One region of the Pseudomonas sp. DTU_2021_1001937_2_SI_NGA_ILE_001 genome, then DNA from elsewhere that is predicted to be linked to it. Evidence: predicted binding sites of a transcription regulator. Region 1 holds the regulator's gene; the other holds the start of a gene.
The links. The regulator LexA, encoded in region 1, represses DNA repair genes until DNA is damaged. The targets are predictions, from matches to a motif close to CTGTNTNNNNANACAG.

Region 2: the regulator LexA is predicted to act here: its motif matches at 5,381-5,396, upstream of recN (DNA repair protein RecN).

The regions. Positions count from the first base shown of each region.
Region 1 covers NZ_CP135971.1:36,460-43,922, reverse strand. The annotation lists gene nagZ (beta-N-acetylhexosaminidase) at 1-769, opposite strand, end outside; gene RRX38_RS00190 (TetR/AcrR family transcriptional regulator) at 848-1,558, opposite strand; gene lexA (transcriptional repressor LexA) at 1,765-2,373, shown strand; gene sulA (SOS-induced cell division inhibitor SulA) at 2,384-2,854, shown strand; gene RRX38_RS00175 (hypothetical protein) at 3,023-3,259, opposite strand; gene RRX38_RS00170 (DUF6586 family protein) at 3,326-3,850, opposite strand; gene topA (type I DNA topoisomerase) at 3,920-6,532, opposite strand; gene RRX38_RS00160 (DUF1653 domain-containing protein) at 6,648-6,884, opposite strand; gene fadA (acetyl-CoA C-acyltransferase FadA) at 6,993-7,463, opposite strand, start outside.
Region 2 covers NZ_CP135971.1:2,748,274-2,755,736, forward strand. The annotation lists gene carA (glutamine-hydrolyzing carbamoyl-phosphate synthase small subunit) at 1-48, opposite strand, end outside; gene dapB (4-hydroxy-tetrahydrodipicolinate reductase) at 298-1,101, opposite strand; gene dnaJ (molecular chaperone DnaJ) at 1,123-2,256, opposite strand; gene dnaK (molecular chaperone DnaK) at 2,579-4,495, opposite strand; gene grpE (nucleotide exchange factor GrpE) at 4,600-5,163, opposite strand; gene recN (DNA repair protein RecN) at 5,420-7,093, shown strand; gene fur (ferric iron uptake transcriptional regulator) at 7,164-7,463, opposite strand, start outside.

The DNA of each region.
Region 1 (7,463 bases):
CGTCGCCTGCCACGTGCGCACCCGCCATCGACAGGTCGTCACTGAAAATCATCCCGTCAAAACCCAGCTCGCCGCGCAGGATTTCCTGCAGCCAGCGCCGTGAGAAACCGGCAGGCTGGGCATCGACCTGCGGGTAGATGACATGCGCCGGCATCACCGCCGCCAGCTGACGACTCAGGCGCGCGAAAGGCACCAGGTCATGGGCACGGATGCTCTCCAGGCTGCGCTCGTCGGTGGGAATGGCCACGTGCGAATCGGCTTCGGCCCAGCCGTGCCCCGGGAAGTGCTTGCCGGTGGCGGCCATGCCCGCTTCGTTCATGCCGCAGATGAACGCGCCAGCCAGGCGTGCGGCATATTCGGGATCACCTTCGAAGGCACGGGTACCGACCACGGCACTGCGCCCGTGGTCCAGGTCCAGCACCGGCGCGAAACTCAAGTCGAGACCTACGGCCAGTACCTCGGTCGCCATCAGCCAGCCGCAGTGACGAGCCAGGGCTTCGGCATCAGGGCGATCAGCGATCGAGCGCATGGCAGGCAGACGCACGAAGCCTTGGCGCAGGCGCTGCACCCGCCCACCTTCCTGGTCCACCGCCAGCAGCAGGTCCGGGCGAATGGCGCGGATCGATGCGCTCAGCTCGCGGACCTGACGCGGATGCTCGATATTGCGGGCAAAGATAATCAGGCCGCCCACTTCGGGCTGGCGCAGTAGATGACGGTCTTCAGCGGTCAGCCAGGTACCGGCGACATCGACCATCAGGGAGCCTTGCAGGCCAGAACTCATAGAAAACACCTTGCCTTGGATCGAGCCGGCATGGTGCTTGATCCTGCGGCCCGGTGCAATGTGGCTTCAGGCCTTGGCGGCGAGCGCGGCGGGCGTCTTGTTGCGGGGTCTGAGTTGCGCGGACACCATGGAAGGCTCGGTCACACCACTCTCGGCACGCATGCCGGCGGCCAGGAACGGCACCATCAGGCGCATGACCTGCTCGATGGAGGTGTTCACCCCGAAATCATTCTCGGAAATCGCCCGCAGGGCCTTGATACCGGACATGCTGAACGCGGCGGCGCCCAGCATGAAGTGCACGCGCCAGAACAGCTCGATGGGGGGGATTTGCGGCGCGGCCTCGTTGACCAGTTGCATGTAGCGGCGGAACACCTTGCCGTACATGTCTTCCAGGTAACGACGCAGGTGCCCCTGGCTCTGGCTGAACGCCAGGCCCAACAGGCGCATGAAGATGGACAGGTCGTTGCCGCTGCGCGGCTGCACGGCCATGGCCTGCTCGACCAGGATACCCAGCAGTTCCTCAAGGCTCGGCTTGTGCTCGGGAAGACCCTGGCGACGCTCCAGCTCGCGCTCAAGACTGGCGCAGAACGGCCCCAGGAAGCGGGAAAAGACCGCCTGGATGAGGGCTTTCTTGGAACCGAAATGGTAGTTGACCGCTGCGAGGTTCACCGACGCCTTGCTGGTGATCAGCCGCAGGGAAGTCTCGGCGAAGCCTTTTTCGGCGAACAGCTGCTCGGCAGCATCAAGGATACGTTCTACGGTTTCCGACTGGGCCATGGCTCTCTGCCTGACAAAACAATCGTTTGAAACATACGTTTCAGCCCTGTCATTTGTCAAGCGGGGGTTCATTTTGTGGCTGAACAGTCACGCGTTCAAGCTGTCCCGACCAGCGCCCGTTCGGCACCTGCATCAAATCGGCGATTGCCAAGACGCAGCCACTGTATATAATCCCAGTCACTGTATAAAAAGACAGAGCGCACGAAATGATCAAACTGACGCCACGCCAGGCCGAAATCCTTGGCTTCATCAAACGCTGCCTCGAAGACAATGGCTATCCTCCTACCCGTGCGGAAATCGCCCAGGAACTGGGCTTCAAGTCTCCGAACGCCGCCGAGGAACACCTCAAGGCCCTGGCCCGCAAGGGCGCCATCGAGATGACCCCCGGCGCCTCGCGCGGCATTCGCATCCCTGGCTTCGAAGCCAAGCCCGACGACAGCAGCCTGCCAATCATCGGTCGTGTTGCCGCCGGCGCCCCCATCCTCGCCCAGCAGCATATCGAGGAGTCCTGCAACATCAATCCAACCTTCTTCCATCCCAGCGCCGACTACCTGCTGCGCGTGCATGGCATGAGCATGAAGGATGTCGGCATTCTCGACGGCGACCTGCTGGCCGTACACACCACGCGTGAAGCACGCAATGGCCAGATCGTCGTAGCCCGAATCGGTGACGAAGTCACGGTCAAGCGCTTCAAACGTGAAGGCAGCAAGGTCTGGCTGATTGCTGAAAACCCTGAGTTCGCCCCCATCGAGGTCGACCTCAAGGAACAGGAGCTGGTCATCGAAGGCTTGAGCGTCGGCGTCATCCGCCGTTAAGGAGACAGTCATGCAGTTCCATCCGGCCCCCAATACCCAATTACCGTTGTTCGAGGCGTTCTTGGCCCAACCCATGATCACGCCCCTTCAGGAGCTGCCGCCGGCCATGCGCGAGCCGTTGCCGGAGGTGTTCAGCGAGCTGTCATTGCGTGGTGCGGCCGGAAACTGCCTTGGTCTGCTGGCGCCCATCCTCCGGGAACTGAGCCAGGAGCAGGACGCGCGCTGGCTGACACTCATTGCACCACCGGCCAATGTGACACAGACCTGGCTGCGTGATGCCGGGCTGAACCGGGAACGCATCCTGATCCTGCGGCCACGCAGCAACCAGACCGCGCTGGACCTGACTCGGGAAGCCTTGCGCCTGGGGCGCAGCCATACGGTCGTCAGCTGGCTCAGCCCACTCAGCGCATCGGCACGCCAGCAGCTGACTGCGGCCGCACGAGACGGCGAAGCACAAAGCCTCAACGTCAGGCTGGGTTGAACGCCATCGAACCCTGCGCGCGGGGGTAGATGGACAGCGAAAGGTGAAAGCGAAACCGATCAGCGGTAACCAGCAGGCGTTACCGTTCTGATTGCAAGACACAGGCAACTCACCCTAATTGAGGGGACAAGCACCTGTCGAGAAACTGCCTGAACCAGCGCGCTGGGTTCAATGCAGGACGCGTGGACCTTCTTCTTCCTTTTCCAGCACGCCTTCGGCAAGGCGACCCGCCATCTGCACGCCCACGCTCAGCATGGCCTTGGCCACTTCCACGTGCTGACCTTGCAGAAACACCTTGGCATCTTCAGAAAAGTTGAGCGTGACCAACGAGCCTTCATCCTCGGCGCGTCGCAGTTCGATACGCCCGTCAGGAAGCTCGACAATTTCAAGAAAAGAAGTAGACATCAGTACAAATTCTCCGCGAAAGGCGGACATTGTAACAGTCTGGCCCTCCGCATACACCCACGCTTTTCAGAACTCGTTCATGCCCTGACGAAAACGCACCGCCAGTGACTTGATCGATTGCCGCCAGCCTTCCAGTTCCGCATGGCTCAGGCCTTGCTCAGGCTCCTCGTCATCCAGATTCACCGCCTGGATCATCGGCTGGGTCACATCGCCCTTGGGCTTGCTGGGTGCACGTGGCGGTCGGAACAGGTCGGCATGGGCATCGAGCAGTTGGCCCAGCCAGGTATGGCGGTTCTGCGCCAGCTCGATCAGTTCGGCCAGTTCAGGAATCGCTACGCTGTCCAGTACCTCGGGCGCCAGCAGCGTCTCGGCACGAGGCGCCCCGGCCTGAGGCAGGCGGTAGTAACCGGCGATTTCATGGCACAAGCCCAGCAGCGCACCATAGAGGTGGAACAGGACGGTTTCGCGACCGGCCTGCACCTGGGCCTGGGCATTCAGTGCCTGACCCTGCTCTGCCTTGCTCAAGGCTTCGAGGGCCAAACCGGCGAAGAAAATCTTCTGGTTGGTTCGGGTATACAACTCGTGGGCCATGCTGGCGCCTCCCTGAAACGATGAAACCGATTACCGGCCTTGGCCCCTGCCGACGCAGGGGCGTCGCCCTCAGCGCTTGTCTTCGACCTTCCAGGTTCCACCATCGTAGAACGCGCGCCAGCCGGTCGGCTTGCCGTCGACCTCGGTCTGCACATACTGCTCCTTGGTCTTGCGGCTGTAGCGCACCACCGACGGACGGCCATCTGGATCCTGGGCAGGCGCATCGCACAGGAAGTGATACTTGGGGTCGATTTCCTGCTTGTGCGGCAGCAGCTCGAGCACCAGCGGCGCTCGGGTCTCGCGGTTCTTGGGGAACTGGCTGGCGGCCAGGAACAGCCCTGAAGCACCGTCACGCAACACGTAGGTGTCGTCGACCTTCTCGCACTTGAGCTCCGGCATCTTCACCGGATCCATCTTCGGCGGCGCCGCATCGCCGTTCTTCAGCAGCTTGCGGGTGTTCTTGCATTCAGGGTTGGTGCAACCGAAGAACTTGCCGAATCGACCGGTCTTGAGCTGCATCTCGCTGCCGCACTTGTCACACTCCAGGCTCGGGCCCTCATAGCCCTTGATGCGGTAGCTGCCCTCTTCGATCTCATATCCCGAGCAGTCGGGGTTGTTGCCGCAGATGTGCAGCTTGTGTTTCTCGTCCAGCAGGTAGGCATCCATCGCCGTGCTGCAGATCGGGCAGCGATGCTTGCCGCGCAGCACCCGGGATTCGGACTCGCCCTCGTCGTCTTCGGCGATCTCGTCACCCGGCGTGAGGTTGACGGTGGCCTTGCAACGCTCCTTGGGTGGCAGGCTGTAGCCCGAGCAGCCGAGGAACACGCCGGTGGAGGCGGTACGGATCTGCATCGGGCGACCGCAGACCTTGCATGGGATGTCGGTCATCACCGGCTGGTTGGCGCGCATGCCGCCTTCCGGCGCCTCGGCGATCTGCAGCTTGGTGCGGAAATCGTCATAGAACTCGTCCAGCACGTTCTTCCAGTCACGCTCGCCCTGGGCCACGTCGTCGAGGTTTTCTTCCATGCCGGCAGTGAAGCCGTAGTCCATCAGGTTGGAGAAGCTTTCAGCCAGGCGCTCGGTGACGATGTCACCCATCTTCTCGGAGTAGAAACGGCGGTTGTGTAATGTCACGTAACCGCGATCCTGAATCGTCGAGATGATCGCCGCGTAGGTGGAAGGTCGGCCGATACCACGCTTTTCCATCTCCTTGACCAGGCTGGCTTCGGAATAGCGCGCCGGGGGCTTGGTGAAATGCTGGCTCGGGTCGAGGGCGAGCAGATCGAGCTTTTCGCCTTCGGCCATGTCTGGCAGCACACCATCATCACCGGGCTTGGCGATCTGCGGCAGCACCTTGGTGTAACCATCGAACTTCAGAATACGGCCCTTGGCACGCAGCTCGAAATCGCCAGCGGCCACCGCGACGGTGGTCGACAGGTACTGGGCCGGCGGCATCTGGCAGGCCACGAACTGGCGCCAGATCAACTCGTAAAGACGCTCGGCGTCCCGCTCCATGCCGGAAAGCTTGCTTGGATGGGTGTTGACATCCGACGGGCGAATCGCTTCGTGAGCCTCCTGGGCGCCTTCCTTGCTGCTGTAGAGGTTCGGGCTGTCCGGCAGATACTTCTTGCCGAACTCGCTCTCGATGTAGCTGCGTGCCATCGCCAGGGCGTCGGCAGAGAGGTTGGTCGAGTCGGTACGCATGTAGGTGATGTAACCGGCCTCATACAGACGCTGGGCCATCATCATGGTCTTCTTCACCCCGAAGCCCAGACGGTTGCTGGCAGCCTGCTGCAGGGTCGAGGTAATGAAGGGGGCCGAGGGCTTGCTGCTGGTCGGCTTGTCTTCACGACGCACGATGCTGAAGCTGGAAGCCTTCAGCTTGTTCAGCGCGGCCATGGCCTGGGCTTCGTTGAGCGGCTTGAAGGCCTCGCCCTTCTCCCGCGCCACCTCGAAACGTACCTGTGCGCCCTTGGCGGTGCCCAGGTCGGCGTTGACCTCCCAGTACTCCTCGGGGATGAACGCGCGGATCTCGCGCTCACGCTCGACCACCAGTTTCACCGCCACCGATTGCACACGGCCGGCAGACAGGCCCCGTGCGACCTTCTGCCACAGCAATGGGGACACCATGTAGCCCACCACGCGATCGAGGAATCGGCGCGCCTGCTGGGCATTGACCCGGGCGATATCCAACTCGCCGGGTTTGGAGAACGCGTCCTGGATGGCCTTCTTGGTGATTTCGTTGAACACCACGCGCTTGAAGCGCTCGTCTTCACCGCCAATGGCCTCGCGCAGGTGCCAGGCGATCGCCTCCCCCTCGCGGTCCAAGTCCGTTGCCAGGTAGATGGTGTCGGCATCCTTGGCCAGCTTGCGCAGCTCTTCGATGACCTTTTCCTTGCCCGGCAGGATCTCGTACTTGGCTTTCCAGCCGTGCTCCGGGTCCACGCCCATGCGCGCTACCAGCTGGCGACGGGCCTTTTCCTTGGGGCTCAGGGCCGGCGCCTCGCTGGCGGTAGCCTTGCCGCGCTTGGCCGCGGGCTCCTTGCTGGCGCTGGCCGAACCGCTGGTGGGCAGGTCACGGATATGGCCGATACTCGACTTCACCACGTACTGGTTGCCCAAATACTTGTTGATGGTCTTGGCCTTAGCCGGGGATTCCACGATGACCAGCGATTTGCCCATGGATCAGAAAATTCCTGAAAACGATAAATGAAAGACAGACGCGAACCTGTAAAGGCACCGCTATATATAGTGGCTAAAAGGTGAGGTCAAGCAGTGCCAACGGCAGCGACCCGCCTCATGGCCGGGAAAAAAGACTTTCTTCGGCACGGACCAAAGCAAAGCGCGGCACACGCTCGCCGTCAACCTCGACAGTTTCCTGGAACATTGTCAGAGGCCTTACCCACATGCCGTAATCGCCATACAACGCCTGGTAGAAGACCACCCACTCCTCGGTTTCCGAGTGACGAGCGATACTGAAAACCCGGTACTCCGGCCCCTTGTAATGGCGATAAAGCCCTGGCTGCAAATCCACAGTGCAATCCTCAAAAAAGTCAGGCCAGGTGAACCCTAACCGAAAAAACCGTAGCCGAAAAACGCAAAAGCCGGGGCATCAGGCCCCGGCCGTTGTCTGCGCAGTCGATCAGACGCGTTCGAAGACGGTGGCGATACCCTGGCCCAGGCCAATGCACATGGTCGCCACACCCAGCCGCCCGCCACGCTGCTTCATGACGTTGAGCAGGGTACCCGAGATACGTGCTCCCGAGCAGCCAAAAGGGTGACCCAGGGCGATGGCGCCGCCGTGCAGGTTAACCTTCTCGTCCATCTTGTCGAGCACTTTCAGATCCTTGAGCACGGGCAGCGCCTGTGCAGCAAAGGCTTCGTTGAGTTCGAAGTAATCGATGTCGGCGATCGACAGGCCGGCACGCTTGAGTGCCTTCTGAGTGGCCGGGACCGGTCCATAGCCCATGATGGCCGGGTCTACGCCTGCCACCGCCATCGAACGGATCACCGCCAGCGGCTCGAGCCCGAGGTCCTTGGCGCGTTGTGCCGACATGACGATCATGCACGACGCACCGTCGGTGATCTGCGAGCTGGTACCGGCGGTCACGGT
Region 2 (7,463 bases), 2.7 Mb from region 1:
GCGAAAAATGCTGCCATCAGCAAGGGCGAGTATGGCTGGCTTAGTCAAGAAGACCTCCCGTAGTTAAAGCCTGAAGGGGCGATCGCAGGTTGCAAAAAAGCGGAATGACGTTTGATACGTCACCCCGCTTTATTGGATAGATTCATCTGCGCGCTTTTAGTGGACACACTAAAGCTGTAGCTTACAGAAAAGGGCTCTTTGGGTCTACTACCAATCGGCCTTTCGCTGTTACAAAAAGGCCGTCGATGATCGAATGATCGCCGACGGCCTGATTTTTTCACGGTAATTGACGACCGATCAACGCAAGTCCAACACATCCTGCATGTCGTAAAGGCCTGGCGCCTTGCCATCAAGCCACATGGCCGCACGTACCGCACCACGGGCAAAGGTCATGCGACTGGAGGCCTTGTGAGTGATCTCCACGCGCTCGCCGTCTGCGGCGAACAGCACGGTGTGGTCGCCCACGATGTCACCCGCACGGGTGGTGGCAAAGCCGATGGTCTGGCGTTCGCGAGCACCGGTCTGGCCCTCACGGCCATACACCGCGACCTTTTCCAGGTCACGACCCAGCGCGCTGGCGACCACCTCACCCATGCGCAGAGCAGTCCCCGAAGGTGCATCGACCTTGTGACGGTGGTGCGCTTCGCTGATCTCGATATCCACGTCATCGCCCAACACGCGCGCCGCAGTGTCGAGCAGCTTCAGGCACAGGTTCACACCCACGCTGAAGTTGGCGGCGAAGACGATGGGGATTTCCTTGCCCGCTTCGGCCAGACGCTGCTTCTCTTCGGCGGTGAAACCCGTAGTGCCGATGATCATCGCCTTGCCGGCCTTGCGGCAGAACGCCAGGTTCTTCAGGGTCACCGACGGGTGCGTGAAGTCGATCAGCACGTCGAACTCTTCGGCCACACGCGCCACGTCGCCCGACAGCGGCACACCCAGGCGACCGAGGCCGGCCAGCTCACCCGCGTCAGCACCTACCAGAGTGCTGTCGGGACGATCGATGGCGGCGGTCAGGCCGGCACCCTGGGTCTGGCCCACCGCCTCGATGAGAATCTTGCCCATGCGCCCGGCGGCGCCCATTACAGCAATACGTCGCATGTCCTGCTCCCGTGAGAAATCTTACAAGTCGCCGAAGAAACGCTTCACGCCTTCGAACCAGCCACTGGCCTTGGGCGAGTGCGATTCGTCGCTCTGCAGCGACTCGCGGAACTCCTCGAGCAGCTCGCGCTGACGCTTGCTGAGGTTGACCGGCGTTTCCACCGCCACGCGGCACATCAGGTCGCCCGGACCGCCGCCACGCACTGGCGCCACACCCTTGCCGCGCAGACGGAACTGCTTGCCGGTCTGGGTACCTTCCGGAATCTTCAGCTTCACGCGGCCATCGAGGGTCGGCACTTCCATCTCGCCACCCAGCGCCGCATCGGTGAAGCTGATCGGCACTTCGCAGTACAGGTGCTTGCCATCGCGCTGGAAAATCGGGTGTTCGCGAACGTTGATGACCACGTACAGGTCGCCGTTCGGGCCACCCTGCGGGCCGGCCTCGCCTTCACCCGACAGACGGATACGGTCGCCGGTATCGACACCCGCCGGCACCTTGACCGACAGAGTCTTGTATTCCTCGACCCGACCTTCGCCGTTACAGGACTCGCACGGATCGGAAATGATCTTGCCCTGGCCATGACAGCGCGGGCAGGTCTGCTGCACCGAGAAGAAGCCCTGCTGCATGCGTACCTGACCGATACCGCCACAGGTCGGGCAGGTGACCGGCGAAGAGCCTTTCTTGGCGCCGCTGCCGTCGCACGGCTTGCAGTTCACCAGGGTCGGCACACGGATGTTTACGGTGGTACCGCGCACCGCTTCCTCGAGGTTCAACTCCAGGGTGTAGCGCAGGTCGCTGCCGCGCTGCGGGCCGCCACGACCACCGCCGCGACCGCCGCCGCCGAAGAAGTCACTGAATACATCGCCGAAGATGTCGGAGAAGTTCGCGCCGCCGGCACCGAAGCCACCACCGCCGCCACCCATGCTCGGGTCGACACCGGCATGGCCGTACTGGTCGTAGGCTGCACGCTTGCTGGCGTCGGACAATACCTCGTAGGCCTCGTTGGCCTCTTTGAACAGTTCTTCCGACGCTTTGTCGTCAGGGTTACGGTCGGGGTGATGCTTCATCGCCAGACGACGATAAGCCTTCTTCAGCTCCGCCTCGCTGGCGCCTCGCTCGACCCCCAATACTTCGTAATAGTCACGCTTCGCCATAATTCTTCTGCACTCTTGAGGACGCCCGGCCAAACGCTCCTGAGCCCGGCCAGACTCGTTGAGCCCCTTCAGGCTCGGACCCAACTCACGTCAATTCAACGATCCCGGTCTTCGTTCAACGGCCATCAGCGGCCGTGAAAGCGGCAGAACAAGCCTGCTGCAGGAGCAGCAAAGCTTTGCCACAGGGTTTGCGCAGCACTGCGCGCAAACCGGAAATTTTCGTCTGTTCCAGACACGCCAACGCGGGAGCAAGCTCCCGCGCGGCGACATCCTACCCGTTCCCGCGGGCCTGCGGTCAATCGGGTTGCAAGTGAGCCTGCGCTTACTTGTGGTCCTTGACTTCTTCGAACTCGGCGTCGACGACGTCGTCGGCCTTCGCCGCACCTTCGGCAGGCTTGGCAGCCGCCTCAGGGTTTTCAGCCTGCTCGGCGTACATCTTCTGCGCGATCGGAGCCGAAACTTTCGACAGTTCTTCGACCTTGGCTTCGATGGCAGCCTTGTCGTCACCTTTCACGGCAGCTTCCAGCGCAACCACAGCAGCTTCGACAGCGGCTTTCTCTTCGGCAGTGACCTTGTCACCGGCGTCGGAGATCATCTTGCGAGTCGAGTGGACCAGCGCGTCACCCTGGTTACGGGCCGAGGCCAGCTCTTCAAACTTGCGGTCTTCCTCGGCATTGGCCTCGGCGTCACGCACCATCTGCTGGATTTCTTCCTCGGACAGACCGGAGTTGGCCTTGATCACGATGGACTGCTGCTTGCCGGTGGCCTTGTCTTTCGCGCCGACGTGCAGGATGCCGTTGGCGTCGATGTCGAAGGTCACTTCGATCTGCGGAACGCCGCGTGGCGCTGGCGGAATCTCGGCCAGGTCGAATTTGCCCAGCGACTTGTTCTGCGCGGCTTGCTTGCGCTCACCCTGCAGCACGTGGATGGTCACGGCGCTCTGGTTGTCATCGGCGGTAGAGAACACCTGCGACTTCTTGGTCGGAATGGTGGTGTTCTTCTCGATCAGCGCGGTCATTACGCCACCCATGGTTTCGATACCCAGGGTCAGCGGGCTGACGTCGAGCAGCAGAACGTCTTTCACGTCACCGGCCAGCACGGCGCCCTGGATGGCAGCACCCATGGCAACGGCTTCGTCAGGGTTGACGTCCTTGCGCGCTTCCTTGCCGAAGAACTCGGCAACCTGCTTCTGCACCAGCGGCATACGGGTCTGACCACCGACCAGGATCACGTCGTTGATCGCGCCAATGTCGATGCCGGCGTCTTTCAGAGCGATGCGGCAAGGCTCGATGGTGCGCTGCACCAGGTCTTCGACCAGCGATTCCAGCTTGGAACGGGAGATCTTCACGTTCAGGTGCTTGGGACCGGTCGAGTCTGCAGTGATGTACGGCAGGTTGACGTCGGTCTGGGTGCTGGACGACAGCTCGATCTTGGCCTTCTCGGCAGCTTCCTTCAGACGCTGCATGGCCAGCGGGTCACCCTTGAGGTTGATACCGCTTTCTTTCTTGAACTCGTCGACGAGGTAGTCGATCAGGCGGATGTCGAAGTCTTCACCACCCAGGAAGGTATCACCGTTGGTGGCCAGCACTTCGAACTGGTGTTCGCCGTCGACTTCGGCAATCTCGATGACCGAGATATCGAAGGTACCACCACCCAGGTCGTAGACGACGATGGTGCGGTCACCCTTGGCCTTGTCCATGCCGTAGGCCAGGGCCGCAGCGGTAGGCTCGTTGATGATGCGCTTGACGTCCAGACCGGCGATACGGCCCGCGTCCTTGGTCGCCTGACGCTGGCTGTCGTTGAAGTAGGCCGGAACGGTGATGACCGCTTCGGTCACGGACTCGCCGAGGAAGTCTTCGGCGGTCTTTTTCATCTTCTTCAGGATTTCAGCGGAGATCTGTGGCGGAGCCATTTTCTGGCTGTTCACCTCGACCCACGCGTCGCCGTTGTCGGCCTTGACGATCTTGTAAGGGACCATCTGGATGTCTTTCTGTACGACGTTCTCGTCGAAACGACGGCCGATCAGACGCTTGACCGCGTACAGGGTGTTATGGGGGTTGGTGACCGCCTGGCGCTTGGCCGACTGGCCAACCAGGATTTCGCCATCGTTGGCATAGGCGATGATCGAAGGGGTGGTACGCGCGCCTTCGGCGTTTTCGATGACCTTGACGTTGCCGCCTTCGAGGATGGAGACACAGGAGTTGGTGGTCCCCAGGTCGATACCGATAATTTTACCCATCTTGACTCTCCCGAAACTTTTGATTGGTTGCCGCGACCGGGTTCACAGATCGCGGTAGCTCTTTAAAAACGCTTGACCGTTAAATGGGGGCTGCCCGGAAAATTTCAAGCCTGCTCGTCAATCGAGGGCTTGGCCGGTGCAGGCGCCTTGCTGACCACGACCATTGCCGGGCGCAGCAGGCGACCATTGAGCTGGTAGCCCTTCTGGAACACCTTGAGCACGGTGTTCGGCTCGACGTTGGCGTTCTCTTCCATGGCCATGGCCTGGTGATGCTCGGCGTTGAACGGTTGGCCATGCGGGTCGATGGCTTCCAGCTGGTAACGCTTGAGGGTGTCCTGGAACATCTTGAGGGTCAGCTCGATGCCTTCGCGCATCGGGCGGATGCTCTGATCATCGGGGTTGGACAGCTCGAGACCGCGTTCCAGGCTGTCGATGATCGGCAGCAGGTCGCTGGCGAACTTCTCCAGCGCGAACTTGTGTGCCTTCTCGACATCTTGGTCGGCGCGGCGGCGGACGTTCTGCAGATCCGCAGCGACACGCAGCGACTGGTCCTGTGCGGCAGCCAGTTGCTCTTCGAGCACCTGTACACGGGTCGCCAGGTCTTCACCGGCACCGGCCTGCGCGGCCTGTTCCTGAGCTTGCGTATCCAGGTTCTGTTCGTCAGCCATAACTTTCTCCTCTCGAAAACGTCCGCGATCCCAACTCGCGCTTCTGCCCCCTATATGGGAGCGGAATTTCCAGCTTCAAGGGGCAAGGTCGACGGAAAGCGCATCGGCCACGCCAAAGGCCGTGCGAAGCGGGCATTTTCCGCTACAGAGGTATAAATCCGCCGCCCAGCCGTGCAAATCGGACTAAGCGCGGGCATTGTCAGGCCAAAACAAAACACTGTATAAATAACCAGACCAACGACCTTGGAGCCGCTGCATGCTGGTTCATCTTTCCGTACACAACTACGCCATCGTCGAGCACCTCGACCTGGAGCTCGACCGCGGGATGAGCGTAATCACGGGCGAGACAGGTGCCGGCAAGTCGATCATGCTCGATGCGCTGGGCCTCACCCTGGGCGACCGCGCCGACAGCGGCGTGGTCCGTCCCGGCGCCGACAAGGCCGATATCCTTGCCACCTTCGACCTGGCTGAAATCCCGGAGGCACGCGCCTGGCTCAGCGAGCGCGACCTGGATGGCGACTCCCCCTGCATCCTGCGCCGGGTCATCACCGCCGAAGGCCGCTCCCGCGCCTATATAAATGGCACGCCCTGCCCACAGGGCGACCTCAAGGCACTGGGCGAACTGCTCATCGATATCCACAGCCAGCATGAACACCAGTCGCTGCTCAAGACCGACACCCACCGGCGTCTGCTCGACGAATATGCCGGTGCCACCGAGCTGGCTCGCCAGGTCCAGCTCGCTTCGCAGCGCTGGCGCCAGACCCGCCAGGAACTGGAACGCCTGTCCAGCTCGGGCGATGAGCAGCGCGCACGTCACCAGCTGCTCAGCTACCAGCTTGAAGAACTGGAAAACCTCAGCCTTGGCGAAAACGAGCTGGAACAGCTCGAACAGGACCACAAGGCCCTCACCAATGCCGAAAGCCTGCTGACCATCTGCCGCCAGGTCATCGAGCAGTGCAGCGAAAGTGACTCCGGCAACGTGCTGCATGCGCTCACCAACAGCCTCAATCGCCTGTCCAGCGTCAGCAACAATTCCAACTCGCTCAGCGAAGCGACCAATCTGCTGTCCAGCGCACAGATCCAGGTCGAAGAAGCCATGGGCGAGCTGAATCGCTTCCTCGATCACTTCGACGCCGACCCAGCGCGCCTGCAACAGATAGAAGAACGCCTGGATGCCATCTACAGCCTGGCCCGCAAGCATCGCGTGCAACCCCATGAAGTTGCGGCGCTGCACCAGAAGCTGCTCGACGAAATCGAAACCCTCAACGCCAGCGACGAGTCCATCGAGCGCCTGCAGAACGAGCTGGCCGCCTATGCCCGCCACTACCAGGAAAAGGCCCGGGAACTGAGCGACCTGCGTCACCGCTCGGCGGGTGAACTGGCCCATGCCGTAGAGCAGGAAATCCATCGCCTCGGCATGCCGGGCGGACGCTTCAGCATCGAACTCAAGCCTGGCAGCAGCCAGGAACTGCAGCCCTACGGCCTGGAGCAGGTCGAGCTGCTGGTCAGTGCCAACCCTGGCCAGCCACTCAAGCCATTGTCCAAGGTGGCTTCGGGCGGCGAGTTGTCACGTATCAGCCTGGCGATCCAGGTCATCACCGCACAGACCTCACGCATCCCGACCCTGGTATTCGACGAAGTGGACGTCGGTATCGGCGGCCCGACCGCCGAGATCGTCGGCCAGTTGCTGCGCCGCCTGGGCGACCGTGGCCAGGTGATCACCGTGACCCACTTGCCGCAAGTAGCAGCCCAGGGCCATCAACACCTGTTCGTGCACAAGGTGCGCGAGAGCAATGCCACTCGCACGGCAGTGTCGAAGCTGGGCAAGCAGGAACGCATAGAAGAAGTGGCACGCATGCTGGGCGGGATCGACCTGACCAAAGAGTCGCTGGCCCATGCGAAGAAGATGATCATCACCCCGAAAGGCTGAAATACAGGCAGCAAAAAAGCCCCTTGCCGAACGCATCGACAAGGGGCTTTTTCATGTCGCTGTGAAAGCCTCAGGCCTTCTTGCGTACGTAGAGCACCAGGTTGTGATCCACCAGCTCGTAGCCGTGACGCTCGACGATAGCCTTTTGCAGGGCTTCAATTTCTTCGTCGAAGAATTCGATGACCTCGCCGGAATCGACGTTGACCATGTGGTCGTGGTGGCCACCATCGGCCAGTTCGAACACGGCATGACCGCCATCGAAGTTATGACGCACGACCAGGCCAGCAGCTTCGAACTGGGTCAGGACACGGTAGACCGTGGCCAGGCCGACATCCTCACTGGCATCCATCAGTGCCTTGTATACATCCTC